Regions from separate parts of the Planococcus sp. MB-3u-03 genome, predicted to be linked through region 2. Evidence: riboswitches for the same ligand, from Rfam matches in the RefSeq annotation. Region 2 holds a riboswitch; the other holds the start of a gene.

What was found. Region 2 has a riboswitch for FMN ahead of ribD (bifunctional diaminohydroxyphosphoribosylaminopyrimidine deaminase/5-amino-6-(5-phosphoribosylamino)uracil reductase RibD). Riboswitches for the same ligand answer to the same signal wherever they lie in the genome.
Region 1: it holds a riboswitch for FMN, as region 2 does, so the genes downstream of both, CW734_RS10825 (ECF transporter S component) here and ribD (bifunctional diaminohydroxyphosphoribosylaminopyrimidine deaminase/5-amino-6-(5-phosphoribosylamino)uracil reductase RibD) in region 2, are expected to answer to the same signal.

Annotation. Positions count from the first base shown of each region.
Region 1 covers NZ_CP025135.1:1,891,447-1,899,450, forward strand. Annotated here, with positions in the region: partial or broken gene CW734_RS10810 (RecQ family ATP-dependent DNA helicase) at 1-536, opposite strand, end outside; gene CW734_RS19010 (helix-turn-helix domain-containing protein) at 652-828, opposite strand; gene CW734_RS19015 (helix-turn-helix domain-containing protein) at 825-1,136, opposite strand; gene CW734_RS19020 (hypothetical protein) at 1,147-1,461, opposite strand; partial or broken gene CW734_RS10820 (ferredoxin) at 1,778-2,028, shown strand; partial or broken gene CW734_RS10825 (ECF transporter S component) at 2,065-2,657, opposite strand; FMN riboswitch at 2,797-2,931, opposite strand; gene CW734_RS10830 (hypothetical protein) at 2,987-4,177, opposite strand; gene sigX (RNA polymerase sigma factor SigX) at 4,167-4,700, opposite strand; gene CW734_RS10840 (ATP-binding protein) at 4,747-6,525, opposite strand; gene CW734_RS10845 (response regulator transcription factor) at 6,518-7,234, opposite strand; gene ccsB (c-type cytochrome biogenesis protein CcsB) at 7,337-8,004, opposite strand, start outside.
Region 2 covers NZ_CP025135.1:393,457-401,460, reverse strand. Annotated here, with positions in the region: gene CW734_RS18610 (glycosyltransferase family 2 protein) at 1-361, shown strand, start outside; gene CW734_RS18605 (GtrA family protein) at 342-875, shown strand; gene CW734_RS03320 (sodium:solute symporter family protein) at 937-2,616, opposite strand; gene CW734_RS03315 (DUF4212 domain-containing protein) at 2,681-2,959, opposite strand; gene CW734_RS03310 (hypothetical protein) at 3,010-3,195, opposite strand; gene ribH (6,7-dimethyl-8-ribityllumazine synthase) at 3,573-4,040, opposite strand; gene CW734_RS03300 (bifunctional 3,4-dihydroxy-2-butanone-4-phosphate synthase/GTP cyclohydrolase II) at 4,053-5,243, opposite strand; gene ribE (riboflavin synthase) at 5,256-5,891, opposite strand; gene ribD (bifunctional diaminohydroxyphosphoribosylaminopyrimidine deaminase/5-amino-6-(5-phosphoribosylamino)uracil reductase RibD) at 5,897-6,979, opposite strand; FMN riboswitch at 7,079-7,209, opposite strand; FMN riboswitch at 7,317-7,447, opposite strand; gene CW734_RS03285 (TIGR04104 family putative zinc finger protein) at 7,561-7,860, opposite strand.

The DNA.
Region 1 (8,004 bases), 1.5 Mb from region 2:
TTCACTAATTCTTCCAATTTGTCGCTGTCATTGTCGAATTTCCGGATATCGTAGCTGATGTTCTTTCGGTCCATCGGATGTGAATAGACGAATGGGTCACTCAATTTTAAGTAATGTTTGATTTCATCTGTAACTTTGTCGGTCGCGGTTGCGGTCAGCGCCAAAGTCTGGGGATTGCCAAGCTTGGGCAGAACCTCTGCAATGCGCAAATAATCCGGGCGAAAATCGAAGCCCCATTGAGAAATGCAATGGGCTTCATCCGCGACGAGCAGCGAGATGCCGAGTGCTTTCAATTTGCCGAGCACGTATGGCTGTACGAGCATTTCGGGGCCACGAAGATGAATTTATACTGGCCGAGCGTATTCCAGGCCCTTTCACGATCTTCCGGTTTCATAAAGGAATTGATGGCAATGACCGATTTTCCCCATCTTCAATTGGGTGACTTGGTCTTGCATCAACGACAAAAGCGGCGAAACAATGACAATGGCGCCTGGCAAGACTTTTCCAGGCAACTGATAACACAGCGATTTTCCCATTCCGGTCGGCAGCAGCGCCAGCACGTCACGCCCCGCCAGCACTTGCTCGATCACTTGTTTTGGCCGGGGCGGAATTCCGCGTAGCCGTAAGCGTCGTATAATAGCTTTTCAAGATTCATATGACGCCACCTTTCATCGCCAGTGCCAGCCGGATCTGAAAATAGCTGGCTTCCGGCAACCGCTCTTTAATATCCCGCAGGCGCATTGTCTTCAACTCCTTGCTGATGTGATGGATCGATTGAAATAACTGCTCGTCCATAAACGGTGCAGAGCTGAACGCTGGGTCGTTCATGCCATCTCCACGAAATGGTCCTCGATCGTACTTGTTTTCAGCTGCCTGAGCTCAGCAATCTGCTTGAGTGAAAAGCCGCGTTCGGACAGGTTTTGCGTGCGCTTCGCTGATTCTGTCAAGGCGGATTGCTGGATGATGCCTTCAAGCATGCCCGCTAGCAATGGATATTCCATGCCTTCAATCACATCCAGCCAAGCATGCATGGCTTCAACAGCCGCAATCTTTACATCTATCGGCAAAATGCCATGCTGCATGGCCAATTGATCCCAGGTGAGCCCGCCGACACCATAGCCCGACAATCGCTCCACCAAGATATCTTTATGCGCTTCGGTGGTTTTGCCATAGCCAAGCTGGTTTCGAGCTGGTTTTGAAAGCTTCTTGAACAGCAGGTGAGCGAAAATCGACACGTTTCAAATAAGCCTTGGCCCACGCCTGCACCGTTTCATCGGTGACGACTGGATCAAAGCGCTTTTGGCCTTGCATAAAATTGGACATTGTCTGGATCACCAACGATAGGCGCGCAAAGAACCGATTTTCATTGCCTCTGTACTTCCAGCCATTCAAGGGTGTAGGCGGAATTTCCAGATCGAATGCGGAGTGATGGAGCTGGACGCTGTTGTCATCCGGAATCAAATAGCCTTGCGCCTGCAGGCTATCAATGGACGCTAGATAGTCTTGCTTGTCCAGTTTAGGAGCACTGCAAAATAAGGATGCAGCCCGAAATAGCCGATGTCCTGAATCGTTTGCCCTGATTTCTTTCCTTTAATTAAATGATAAGGGAAGATACGGTCCGTTGACCGTCTACCGCTTTCATGATCGCTAAAACGACTTCATCGAATCGCACTGAATTACCCTCCTGGCGGTTTTGGGTTGAAAAATCATGAAATATCTATAGAATAAACACGATAGTATAACTGGACTTGTTCGGAGATAAAGGAGAGGAACTGGAATGGCTAAATATACCATTGTTGATAAAGATACGTGTATCGCATGCGGGGCTTGCGAGCAGCAGCACCGGACATTTACGATTATGATGATGAGGGCATCGCCTTCGTTATTCTTGATGATAACACGGGGACTGAACAAGTGCCAGATGAGCTGATGGAGGATATGGAAGACGCATTCGAAGGATGCCCGACCGATTCCATTAAAGTTGCAGACGAGTCATTTGAAGGGAACCCACTTAAATACGAAGACTGACCGAAACGTGGTCAATAGAAAAAGCGGCCGGAAGAATCATCTTCCAGCCCTTCTTTTATGATAAATAATAGGAACGTTGTTTTCAATCCAGGTATGCATGCTGCCGAAGATCAATAAGACGACGGTCGTAAGCGCCAAGCCTTTGATCAAGTTGAACGGCAGGATCCCGAGGACAATGGTCGTGTACAATGCGTTCCCTGACTGTTCAGGCATGTTCAGGAAAACGTGTACATAGGCAAAAGACGAAATAATTGAGCAAGCTCATGCCGATTGCCATCGAGAATGTCCCGATGATCAAACCGAATGCGATTCCTTTTTCGTGGAAACTTTACGGTAAATGGCGTAGACCGGCAAAATGAACAACAGGCTCGTCGCGAAATTCGCCATATGCCCTACAGGAACGCCAGTCGGGCTTCCTGAAAAATCCAGTCAATACGTTTTAAAGAATGCTACCAAGACGCCTGCTACTGGCCCCATCGTGATCGCCGCGATCAGCGCAGGCACGTCACTGAAATCCACTTTCAAAATGCTGGCAATGCCGGCGGCGGAAAATTGAATAGCATCAACACAAACGAGATGCTGCTCAGCATACCGATGACGATCATCGATTGCAATTTCTTGTTCTTCATGTTTCCTCTCCTTGTCGTGATTCACCAGAAGAAAGGTTCGGGCGCATGCTGCCATAAAAATCCCTAAGCAAGTTTCACTTAAGGAGAGTTAGGCACACTGAAATAAACGGTCCGCCATTAACACGGCATGCGTCCGTACCTTCACCTTCTCCCATCCAGACTATACTGTCGGCTTTGGAATCTCACCAAATCCTGCTTTTACGGCTCGCGGGCTGATGGACCATTATGTCCAATTACCGCCGGTAGGGAATTGCACCCTGCCCCGAAGATGAATCGATATTTTTATACAAGTTAATCTTATAAAAAGACAGCAATGTAAACCATACTGCTTACATTGCTGTCTTTTTATTTTCTAACCAGTCGATGCGGTTGGGCGAAACGGGCAGTTCAAGTTCTTTGGAGAAATCGAATCCTGCCCATTCCGCTTGTGCCGTATTGGATACCGTCAGCGATGAGCCATAGGATTGAGCCGTGAGCGCCATGCTTTCGATCATCTGCATCGCTTCCATTCCGTCAAGCGCCTCCAAGTCCATTGGCTCTTCGAATATCAATGTGGCGTTCATTTCATCCACTTCGACGCGGTAACTGATCCCTTCAGGAACCGGCGATCGATAGCCGTCATTCGGCGATTGCTGAAGTGCCATCAGCGCATCTCCCACATTCTCCGGTGACATGCCGTATGCCGGAGCCAAATGCCAGTCACCCGTTGACGAGGCAAGCAAGTAAAAGCTTTGCCCCTGTTCCCCGGGTACGAGCGGTTCCACTGTCCCTATATGGGATAATTGCGCTGCCTCGCCCTCTTCATTCAAGACACGGATTTCCTGCTGGCCCATGAATGTTTCTTCCAGGCTGTATAAATACAGCAAAGTGGAAGCCGAACCTTGATCATAGGAATGGCCGTCCGGCAGAAAATGGCTGATCGTCGACCCGTTTAGCTGAAGTTCGCCTTCATATGGATGATACTCATCAAAACCCAAGCCGGATTCATCGATTTGACCGGCGAATGTTTCATATAATTCGAGAGCGTTCGGCTCCTCCTTATCGGCTAGCTGTTTAGGAATGACGAAACTTATGGGCACAACATAGCCATGATAAGCAAGCCCGATGCGCAACACGTGCGCACCTTCCAGTTCGCTGTCATAAACTGCGCTCCGCTTCACATCCGGGTCATCCGTGGCCAAACTTGCTGCCTCTTCAGACTCTTTCGTAGATCCGTCCGCTTGCTCTGCTGGTTCTGTTGGTGCCTCATCTGTCGCCATCGTCGACTCCGCGCCACTGCTTTCACTCTCGCTGCTTGAGTCGGTTCCATTCTGCTGCAGCAAAGAGGCGACGAGCACCGAGATGCTCAGGAATGCGACGATGGCAACTAACAGCGGCAGCCAGCGCTTTGGCTGCTTGTGTGTTCGCTCTTTTTGGGAAAGCTTTTTATACACTTCGGCTTTTGGCCGGCTGTCTTGTATTTTGGGGAAATCCCGCAACAAACTTTCGATTTCTTCATCGTCCCATTTGTCATTCGGCATATTCTCCTCCCCCTTCTGCTTCTAGTAATTTTTGGCGGAGGGACCGGATTGCCCGGTGCTGTGTCGTTTTGACTTTGCCTTCCGACCACTCCAGGACTTCAGCAGTTTCCGCAATGGAGAGATCTTGGAAATAACGCATGATGATGACCAGCTTCTGGTCGCCTGTACACAAATCGAGCATTTGGTATAAGCGGATCTTGTCTTCATTGAGCAATGAAACTTCTTCCGGTATTTTTTCAGTTGAAACCAATTGTTGGGTTTCCCAGTCGAAGAAATCCATCGAATGCTTTTTCCTTACTGCGGTCTTGCGGAAATGGTCGATGGCGACATTTTTGGCGATCGAAAAGAGCCAGGTCTTTTCCGAACTCTTTCCTTGGAACCGGTCATAAGCGCGCAGTACCCTCACATAAACTTCATGCATCAGATCTTCTGCCACATGCCGGTCCTTCACTAAATACACCAAAAACTGAAAGACATCCTGATGGTATTGATCGTACAGCCGATGAAACACGGAGTCATTCACGCAACTCCCCCCGTTCCTTGGATTAGTCGTCACGACAGCAGAAAAGTTACATCGCCTTCAGCGGCAATGTGAAGATGAACGAAGTGCCTTCGCCGAATTTGCTTTCGGCGCGGATTTCTCCCGAATGCGCTTTGATGATATTGCTGGCAATCGCGAGCCCGAGCCCTGTGCCGCCTTTGCCGAGCGTCCTTGCCTTATCGGCTTTATAGAAACGCTCAAAGACGAATTCCAGGTCTTTCTCTGTAATTCCGGCCCCGGTATCGTTGATCGAAACTTTTGCGTAGTCTCCCATGTTTTCGACATGCACATGCACTTGCCCTCCCTGCGGAGTGTGGCGAAGTGCATTATCGATCAAATTCGTCATGACCTGTTCGATGCGGTCTTCGTCGAGTTCGGCTGCCGCCCAGTCATCGAGTTCTGTCGTGAAGCTCAGTTCGATGCCTTTTTCTTTCGCGGCTTGGCTGAATTTCAAGCTCATCCGCTCGATGGCATTATTGAACTGCACCAATTCTTTGTAGAGGCGCATATGGCCTGATTCCAATCGTGCCAAGTTCAATAGGTCCGTGACGAGTCGGCCCATGCGCTGGGATTCCTCGTAGATGATCTTGGTCATTTCGTTGCGCTCTTCTTCGCTTGCACCGACGTCATCCAATAAGGCTTCGCTATAGCCCTGCAGCATGGCGATCGGCGTCCGCAGTTCGTGGGATACATTGGCGATGAAATCTTCACGCAGCTTCTCAAGGCGATGCTGTTCCGTCATGTTATGGAGCACAGCCACCGCCCCGCGTACGCTTTCTCCGCTGTATAGCGGGCTGAAATTGACCGCATAATAGGCGCCTTCGATTTCAAGCTCTTCCTCAATTTCCTCCTGGAATGTCAGGACATGGTCGAGCATATGGAGCATTTCCGATGGCAGCGCATTGGCATCGGTCGTGCCGTCTTTGAAGAGCCATTGCTGCAGCAGCTTCTCTGCTGGCGGATTGTTCAACAGGATCGTCTTATCCTGATTGAAGGTGATTACGGCATCCGCCATCGAAGTCAAGATGCTCGATAATTGCTCTTTCTCCTGGTTGATCACTTCGAGATGATGCTTTAACTGGCGGCCCATCTGATTAAAGGCGATCGCCAATTGGCCGATTTCATCTCCGGAAGATACTTTCACTTTTGTGTCGAAATTCCCTTTCGCCAATTCAAATGCCCCTTCGCGCATATTGCGCAGCGGGGAGGTGATCCGGGTCGATAGGAAAAATGCGAAAAACGTCGTCAATAATAACGCGATAAACGCGGATAGGAAAACGATATTGGTTGTTCTTTCAGCAGTGCGGTCCATAACTTCCAATGATTGGTAAATGAAAACCGTGCCGTGAAGCTCATCGCTTGTTTGAAGAGGCGACGCCATGACGATATACGATTCCATGCGGTCTGCTTCCGACAAGGATGGCAGCAGCATTTCTTTCGTTACCGTATCATCGCTTTCAAATACTTTTTGAAATTCGTTTTCGCTGACGATCTTTTCCCTGATTTCCTCGCCATTCAAGCCATCATGCAAATAATACGAGATTTCCCCCGGTTCTTCGGCGATGACTGCATTGGTTTCGGGCCCTAATACTTCGTCGACGATCGATAAATTGCCTTCCCCGGAGTGGTCATTGAAGATCCGGGCTATCATATTCGCTTCGTTGTGAAGCGCTTCTTCCACTGTCTCGCTATGGAAGTTCCCGAGAAACTCCAACAGCAGCACCGTCACGATAAAAAGGACAAAGGAAACGAGAAGCAAAATGGTTACCCACAGCTTCCCGACGATGCTATTCCATATTCTATTCATTGCCGACCTCGAATTTGTATCCGACACCCCATACGGTGACGATCATCTTAGCGGCGGATTCGGAGACGCGGTTCAATTTCTCCCGCAAGCGTTTGACATGGGTATCCACGGTACGCAAATCGCCGAAAAAGTCATAATGCCATACTTCTTTGAGTAAATGTTCCCGGTCGAACACTTTATCCGGGGATTTTGCCAGGAAATATAAAAGTTCGTATTCTTTCGGCGTCAAATTCACTTCCACGCCGTCTGCTGTCACGCGGTGCGCATCGTGGTCGATCGTCAGATGAGGAAAGACGACCAAGTCTTTTGAGACAGTCGAACTTGTAGAAGGCGAATAAGCAGACGACCGGCGCAAAATCGCTTTTACGCGCAGCACGACTTCCCGCGGGCTGAACGGCTTGACGATATAGTCATCCGCTCCGGATTCAAACCCTTCCACGCGGTTTGCTTCCTCGCCTTTGGCCGTCAGCATGATGATCGGCGTCATTTTCGTCTCCCGAAGTTCGGTTGCCACTTCGATGCCGTCTTTTTCCGGCATCATGAGATCAAGCAGGATGCAATGGTAATCCTTCTCCACTGCTTTTTCCAATGCTTCCACGCCGTTTTCGGCTTCTTCCACCATATATCCTTCACGCTCGAGATACATCTTCAACAGGCGGCGGATCCTCTCTTCATCATCCACTACAAGAATTGTAATTTCTTCAGACATCCTAATCCCTCCAACTTTCATCTCTATACCTTTCATTGTACCGATAAGGGTTCCAAAAATAAACGAAAAGCCTTTTCCTATAGAAGGAAAAGGCTTTTATCGTCAGGCGTATGAATGCAGTCCGGCAATAATCAAGTTGACTGCCACCAAGTTGAACATGATGATGACAAAACCGATTACCGCGAGCCAAGCAGACTTTTCGCCTGCCCAGCCTCTGCCAAGCCGCAAGTGCAAATACGCTGCGTAGAACAAGAATGTAACGAGCGCCCAAACTTCTTTCGGGTCCCAGCCCCAGAAGCGCGACCAGGCGATTTGCGCCCAGATCATGGCGAAGATCAATGCCCCGAGTGAAAAGATTGGGAAGCCGATGATGATCGAACGGTAATTGATCTCATCCATCAGCTGCAGATTGACGTTTTTCGTGAACGGCTGCAGCATTTCGGAAATTCGTTTACGGAAGATGAGACGGATCAATGCGTACAGCACCGTCCCGACCATGACGGACCAAAACACGGTCGTCAGTTTTCCGGCGTGGACGATCGGCGGCATTTCCACCAGCGGCGTAAATGCCCCGTCTGTCATTGACTCAAATTCGTTCATCCCGAAAATTGCCGGCATATTGTAAGTGATTTCCGACGGCTGGCCGTCTTTATTGACATAAGCGAAATCCGCTTCATAATTCGTCAAGGTGAAGAATGTGCTGGTCACGACAAAGCCAAGAACCAAGACCAGCGAATACATGATGGCTTCAAGCCAAAAGCGCTGCTTGG
Region 2 (8,004 bases):
ATTGACTCATGCGGTCAACCAAGGGAAAGGGCGCGCGCTGAAAACGGTGTTCCATTACATCCTCAATCATCAATTGCCGATCGAAGCCATCATTACTGCCGATGCAGACGGCCAGCATTTGGTGTCTGACATGGTCAAAATCGCAGATGAACTTGAAGCCTCGCCAAACCATGTCGTGCTGGGAGCTCGGGATTTTTCTCAGCCCAATATCCCGTTCCGCAGCCGCTTCGGCAACCGGTTCACGCGCCTGTTGTTCCGCTTGTCGACTGGCGCGGACTTGAGCGATACACAGACCGGCCTGCGTGGCATTCCGGTAAAGTTTTGCCAAGGCCCTGCTCGACGTGCTCGGCGAACGCTTTGAATATGAAATGAATATGCTCGCGGCGCTGAAAAAGAATTACATCCCGGTGTCGGAAGTGACGATCGAAACCGTTTATTTGGACGAGAATAAGTCGTCCCATTTCCACCCGCTCCGCGATTCTTACCATATTTACAAGATTTTTTTATTTTACGGGATATCAGGCGCCGCCTCATTTGGGCTCGACATCGCCTTGTTCTGGCTGTTCGTCCAGCTATTGCGCGACGAATCGCCGGAAGCGTTCATCATCATCGCCACGGTGGCGGCACGCATCCTGTCTTCCCTATTCAATTACTACGTCAACCGCAATAAAGTCTTTAAGCAGGGCTCCAAACGATCCTTGCTGCGCTATTACATATTGGCCGCCTTCATCATGGGCGTTTCCGCCGCATCGGTCCACTTCTTGTATGCGGAATGGCTCGGGCGCGGAGAAGTGATCTTGAAAGTGATGGTCGATACCGTGCTGTTCATCTTCGGCTTCGTGGCTCAGCGCGCTTGGGTTTTCCGCAAAGAATAAAGACACACACACATAAGATAGACATAGAAAAAGAGCGGAAGCCTAGGCTTCCGCTCTTTTTTCAATGCTCCGGACGTTTTGTTTCGACCGGGTCGGTGCGCCATACTTCACCGTCTTTATATGTCATGCCTTCTGGATAGCGCAAGTCCAGAACTTCTTCTTGCGTTTCTTTCGATGGCGGCTTCGTCGCCAGTGAAACGATGATGATCGTAAGAATCGCCGCGGTTGCCCCGAAGACTCCGGCACCTGTATCGATAATGCCGAGAATCGTAAAGCCGCCGAATTTAGCAGCGAAAATATAAGTCAAGGTTACCGTCAAACCGACCAGCATGCCGGCAATAACGCCCGGCCCATTTGCCCGTCTCCACCATACGCCGAGAATCAGCGCCGGGAAGAAGGTGCCGGATGCAAGCGCAAATGCCCATGCTACGATCTGCGTGATCGCGCCCGGCGGATTCAGTGCCACGATGCCGGCTGCGACAGTCGCGATGATGATCGATGAACGGCCGACAAGCAAGCGCTGGCTTTCCGTCGCTTTCGGGTTGATTGAACGATAATAGATATCTTGTGACAAAGCGGCTGAAATGGCGATCATCAGCCCGCCAGCTGTTGAAAGTGCCGCGGCCATTGCGCCGGCAGCCATCAAGCCGACAACAAAGACGCCGAGATTGGCGATTTCAGGCGTTGCCATGACCACGATATCATTGCTGATGACGATTTCTTCCCATTGCAGGATGCCATCGCCATTTGTATCAGCTACCGACAATGAGCCGGTGTTGACCCAAGAAGTTGTCCAAGCCGGAAGATCGGCGATCGAAGAGCCGGCCACTTGAGTCATCAGGATAAAACGTGAAAATGCCGCGTACGCTGGTGCAGACAAGTAAAGCAAACCGATGAACAATAACGCCCATGCGCCGCTCCAACGGGCTGCTTTCATTGTAGAAACCGTATAGAAGCGCACGATAACGTGAGGCAAGCCGGCTGTCCCGGCCATCAATGTAAACATGAGTGCAAGAAATTGCCATTTGGTCGCTTCTGTAAATGGCACGACGTATTCAGAAACCCCGAGCTGCTGATCGAGCTGCTGGAGTTCCCCGACGATCTGCCCGTATGACAGCCACGGAATCGGGTTGCTCGTCAATTGCAGTGACATGAAAATAACAGGGATCAAATAGGCGATGATCAAGACCAGGTATTGTGCCACCTGCGTCCACGTAATCCCTTTCATCCCGCCAAGCGCCGAGTAGAAAGCGATCAATACGACACCGATGATCGTCCCGACGGCTGTAGGCACTTCCAAAAGCCGGCCGATGACGACACCGGAACCTGAGAGCTGCCCAATCGAATATGTAAAGCTGATGATGATGGTGGCAACGGCCGCGATCAAGCGCGCGCTGCTGCTGCTATAGCGGTCGCCGATAAATTCCGGTACCGTGTAGCGCCCGGATTTCCGGAGCTGCGGCGCCAATAGGAAAGTCAAAAGTAAATATCCGCCTGTCCAGCCCATGATATAGGCAAGGCCGTCATATCCGAGCAACATGACCGTCCCGGCCATCCCGATGAATGACGCGGCGCTCATCCAGTCGGCACCGATCGCCATCCCGTTGAACACGGCAGGAACATTGCGCCCGGCTACATAAAAGTCTGATGTTTGCCTGGCCATATTGTAGACGGCGATGCCGATATACAAGCCGAATGTGGCCAGGATCAATACAAGTGATACGAGAAATTGTGAATCCACTGCTTCTCCCCCTTGTCAATTATGCAATTTTATCCATCGCTCTTATTTAGGTGGAAGCGCTATGTTATTTCTTGTCTTCCAGGTCTTGGTCCAAGCCGAATTTCTTGTCGATCCGGTCGTTGATGATTGCGTTAACGAACAGCAAGATGATGAAGGTCAACACTGCCCCTTGCGCTCCCATGAAATAATGGAAAGGCATTCCATTGACGTTGAAGCCCGACAATTCCTCCGCGAACATGACGACCCCGAAAGATGCCGAAAACCCGATCAATAAATAGATGGTGACCAACGTGGTACGAGTCCGGAAATACGCATCTGCTTGTTTTTTATCGATCTTCCTCAAATTACCCACCCCTTTGTCGGTTTACAAGCCGAATTCCTCTATTGCGAAGTTCACCCCCTCAACTGGAAAATGAAACGGACCGTATCCAGGAATGGGAGTGGCACCATAATGACTTTGACGAGCATGAATGCAAAAATCGATGCAAATGGAAGGAAAAAATAAACAACCTTCCGCTTCCTTAACCCTGCTACTACGGACACGATGGTGATAAGGCTCAATGTAAGAACCCAGATCATCGACTCACTCCTTCTTTGAAAACGCTAACAAATACGCCTACGGACGGCCTATCATAGGTGATGATTCGCCTTTCCCCCTCCCTTTCCATTTTAAGGATAATAGATGGTTTCTTTTTTCATTATTCTAAAAATTCTGTTAATTGTCAATGTATTATTATAATAAACTTCAATTAAAATATCTTTTGAACTCAAAGCATTATAAGCTGAAATTTCAACAATATGTTGTTGTATCAAGATAAATGCCACCAAAAAATGAGCATGCATTCATAAAAGAATGCATGCTCATTTTATTTATTCACTCGTATGAAATGATTGATGACCAGAAAATACCTGGTCCCATTCCTTCAATCAAAAACCTGTCTCAGCTCTTTTTTTGATCAGTCGAATGCTTTCATCAAATTACCCATTTCAACTGCAGAAACCGCCGCTTCGTAGCCTTTGTTTCCGGCTTTCGTGCCAGCGCGTTCAATCGCCTGTTCGATCGTCTCCGTCGTCAACACGCCGAAAATGACTGGAACGCCTGTCGACATGCCGGCTTGTGCAATGCCTTTCGCCGCTTCGCTGCAGACATAATCGTAATGCGTTGTCGAACCGCGGATCACGGTGCCAAGTGCGATGACGGCATCGTATTTTTTCGTTTCCGCCATTTTCTTCGCGACCAGCGGCAATTCAAATGCCCCCGGCACCCAAGCAGTGTCGATGTTTTCCTTATTTACGCCATGGCGCACCAAGCCATCGACTGCGCCGTCCAGCAGGCGAGACGTGATAAAGTCATTGAATCTGCCTGTAACGATCCCTATTTTTAAATCCGATCCGATCAAATTTGCTTCGTAAACTGTTTCCATTATGAACACTCCTTAGTCGATTAGATGATGCATCCGTTGTTTTTTCGTTTTCATGTATTGCGTGTTGTCTTCAGTCGGCGGGATGACCAGCGCCAGCCGCTCTTCCACTTTAATGCCGTATTCGATGAGCGCGTCTGTCTTGGCTGGATTGTTCGTCAGCAACCTGACGCGCGACACGCCCAAATCCTTCAACATCAAAGCGCATAAAGTATAATCGCGCATTTCTGCCGGGAAGCCCAGCTGTTCATTCGCTTCGACCGTATCCAAGCCCTGCTCTTGCAGTTCATACGCTTTTAGCTTGTTCAACAAGCCGATGCCGCGCCCTTCCTGCCGCATATAAAGGACGATGCCGGCACCTGCCTGTTCGATCAATTCAAGCGATTTGGAAAGTTGGGCCCCGCAATCGCAGCGGCGCGAGTGGAAAATATCACCGGTCAAACATTCTGAATGAATGCGCACGATCGGCGCTTCCTCCAATTCCGGATTGCCTTTGACGATGGCGACATGCTCTTCTGTATCCAGCCGGTTGGAATAGCCTACCATCCGGAACTCGCCGAAATCGGTCGGCATGTGGACACTCGATTCCCGCGTGATGAGCGGGTCTTTCTCTGCACGATAGGCATACAGATCCTCGATCGTGATGATTTTTATATCGAACTGCTCCGCCAACTTTTCCAAGTCCGGCATGCGCGACATCGTGCCGTCAGGGTTCATGATTTCACAAATGACCGCTGCGGGTTCGCTTCCGCTGAGACGCGCCAAATCGACTGACGCCTCCGTATGGCCTTGGCGCTGGAATACGCCGCCTAGTTTCGCGACAAGCGGGAAGACGTGCCCCGGCCGCTTGAAGTCCTGCGGCACGGCTTTCGTATCGAGCATCTGCAAGATGGTGTCCGACCGTTCAAAGGCACTGATGCCCGTCTTGGCATCTTTATGGTCGATGCTGACGGTAAACGCCGTTTCGTGGTGGTCGGTATTGTGGCTGACCATTTGGTCGAGTTTCAGCCGCAGGGCGATGTCGGGCGAGACAGGCGTGCAGATGAGCCCCCGGCCGTGCGTTGCCATGAAATTGATGTTTTCAGGTGTCGCATGTTCTGCGAGGCAAACAAAATCGCCTTCGTTTTCCCTTGATTCGTCATCTACCAAAATAATGACTTTTCCTGCCTGCAAATCCTTTACTGCTTCTTCAATTGTATTTAGCATCGGTTTGCTCCTTTAAAATCCGTGGCGCCGCAAGTAATCGGCGTTCATCGGTTGTTTTGGCGCATGCTCCATAAAACGCTGCACATATTTTCCGAACATATCGGTTTCCAGATTGACCGAATCGCCTACTTTTTTGCTGCCCAAAGTCGTTTCCCCCGCTGTATGCGGGATGAGCGAAACGGTCAAATGGTTTTCGCTAAGTTCGAAAATCGTCAAACTGACGCCATCGATTGCCACTGATCCTTTGACGATCGACTGCGCAAGCAATTCAGGGGGCGCTGCTATATCGATATACAGTGCGTTTTCCTGGGGGCGCTTGCGCAGGATCTTGCCGACTCCGTCGATATGGCCAGCGACAAGATGCCCGCCGAAACGGCCGTTCGCCGCCATGGCCCGCTCTAGATTGACGGCACTGGATGTACTCAACGAAGAAAGGGTCGTGCCGTGAAATGTTTCCGGCATGACATCCACTGTGAAACGGCCTGTGGATAATGAGGTCACTGTCAGGCACACCCCTTCGACTGAAATGCTATCGCCGATTTTCGTTTCTTCGAGGACGACATTTGCGCGTATCGTCATTTCCATGCTGGCCGCGCCGCGCTTGATACCGGCAAGTTGCCCCTTTTCTTCTATAATGCCTGTAAACATTCATGTCACTCCTTTAAAGTGGAGATAATCTTCAGATCCGTTCCGATGCGCTCTACCTTCTGCGTCTCCAGGGGAATGCCGTTTGCCGTGGAACTGGCATGTAGATCACCAAATACGGAAACGGTTCCTTCGCCGCCGAGAATGATTGGCGCGATATACGTAGCAACTTCATCTACTTGCCCGCTTTTCAAAAAAGCGGTATTGATTTTTTGGCCGCCTTCCACAAGGACAGATAACACCTTATGCTCGGCCAGCAATTCCAATGCAGCGACGATTTCCACATCGGGCGTATCCAGTTGCAGAATTCGGACATGCTCAGGAAATGCGCCGCGGCTGTCGATATCAGCTTGTGATCCGACGATTATCCAAGTAGGGGCATCAGGTACTTGAATGACGTGGCTCTCTATCGGGATGCGCAGATGGCCATCTAAAATGACGCGGATCGGCTGCTTCGGGGAATCGGCAAACCGATTGGTCAAACGGGGGTTATCGAGTGCAATGGTCTGTGCGCCGACGAGGATGGCGTCGTGCAGCAAGCGCAGTTCGTGGACGTCGCGCTGCACTTCAGGCCCCGTAATTTTTTCCGAACGGCCGCCGTATACAGCGATTTTGCCGTCTAGCGTGATGGCATGCTTCAATGTGACGAATGGCCGGTTTTTGCGGATAAAGGTGAAGAACATCCGGTTCAGCTCCGCAGCTTCCTGCTCGCAGACACCGGTCTCTACAATCACCCCGGCGGCTTCGAGCTTCTTGATGCCCTGGCCTGAAACGAGCGGATTCGGGTCAAGCACAGCGACGACGACACGGCGGATGCCGGCTTTTATAATCGCGTCTGCGCAAGGTCCAGTCCGGCCATGATGGCTGCAAGGCTCCAGCGTCACATATAAATCCGCGCCTCGCGCTTCAGTGCCTGCCATATTCAGCGCATGGATTTCTGCATGCGCCTGTCCCGCTTTCAAATGCGCGCCCATGCCGATGATACGGCCATCTTTGACGATCACCGACCCGACAAGCGGGTTGGGGGAAGTCTGCCCGGCAGCTGATCGTGCCAATGCCAGTGCTTGCTTCATGATTTGCTGATCGTCCACTTGATCACACCTTTCAGAACAAAATAAAAACCCATTGATTAGCCAATGGGTTAGAAGACAATAGGAAATAGAACTATAGAAAACTCTATAATTTCCGTGTTCTTCCTTCTCCCATCCAGACTTTAACTGTCGGCTTTGGACTTGCACCAAATCCTGCCCCGAAAGGCTCACGGGCTTCGAATTGCTTCGTTACCGTCGATTGGGAATTTCACCCGACCCCGAAGGAATACTATTCAGTTGATCATCCACAGTATGCAAAAAGGCCCCTTCCATAAAAAGAAAGGGGCCTTGAAAGTGCATATCAAAGAAACCTAAGCGATTGCTAGTAGGCTGCTTGACGGTTCTTCTCCCATCCAGACTTTAACTGTCGGCTTTGGACTTGCACCAAATCCTGCCCCGAAAGGCTCACGGGCTTCGGATTGCTCCGTTACCGTCGATTGGGAATTTCACCCGACCCCGAAGAACGCTATAGATGATTATCTGTAAGTTTAGCGCAAGCTTCAGGGGCTGTCCAGAAAAGAATCTTCATTTGTTGTGCGCAGCCAACTCAATCCCTAGAAAGAAACTCGGATTTCTACTAGTCACCACATTGGCCCGCGCTCGTCTGTCAATTCGATAAAGAATGGATAAATGCCCATGATTACTAAAAAGGAAGCCAGGAACAGGGCGAGGGAAACGAACGGATCGATGCCGAAAGCGACCGAAATGAACATGATGAGCGGAGCGGCAAAGACGAACAAGCTGGTCTTTTTCCGCGATTCCATCGATACGAATTGCTCCTCGCGGCATGAGGGGCACTTCATCCCATCCCCGAGTGTGCACAGTCGGCATACGGTCTGTGCCCACGTCCATAACGCTCCGCAATTCTGGCATTTCGGCATCGCCCTTCTCCCCTTTCTTTGTGTTAACTATACTTACGCATATAAGTTGAATAAGTTCCCAAAATCGTCCCATTATTTCAGATTCTCTGCATCCTCTTTGTTATTGGCAGTGAAAAAGCACTGCCCATGGGGAGCAGTGCCAAT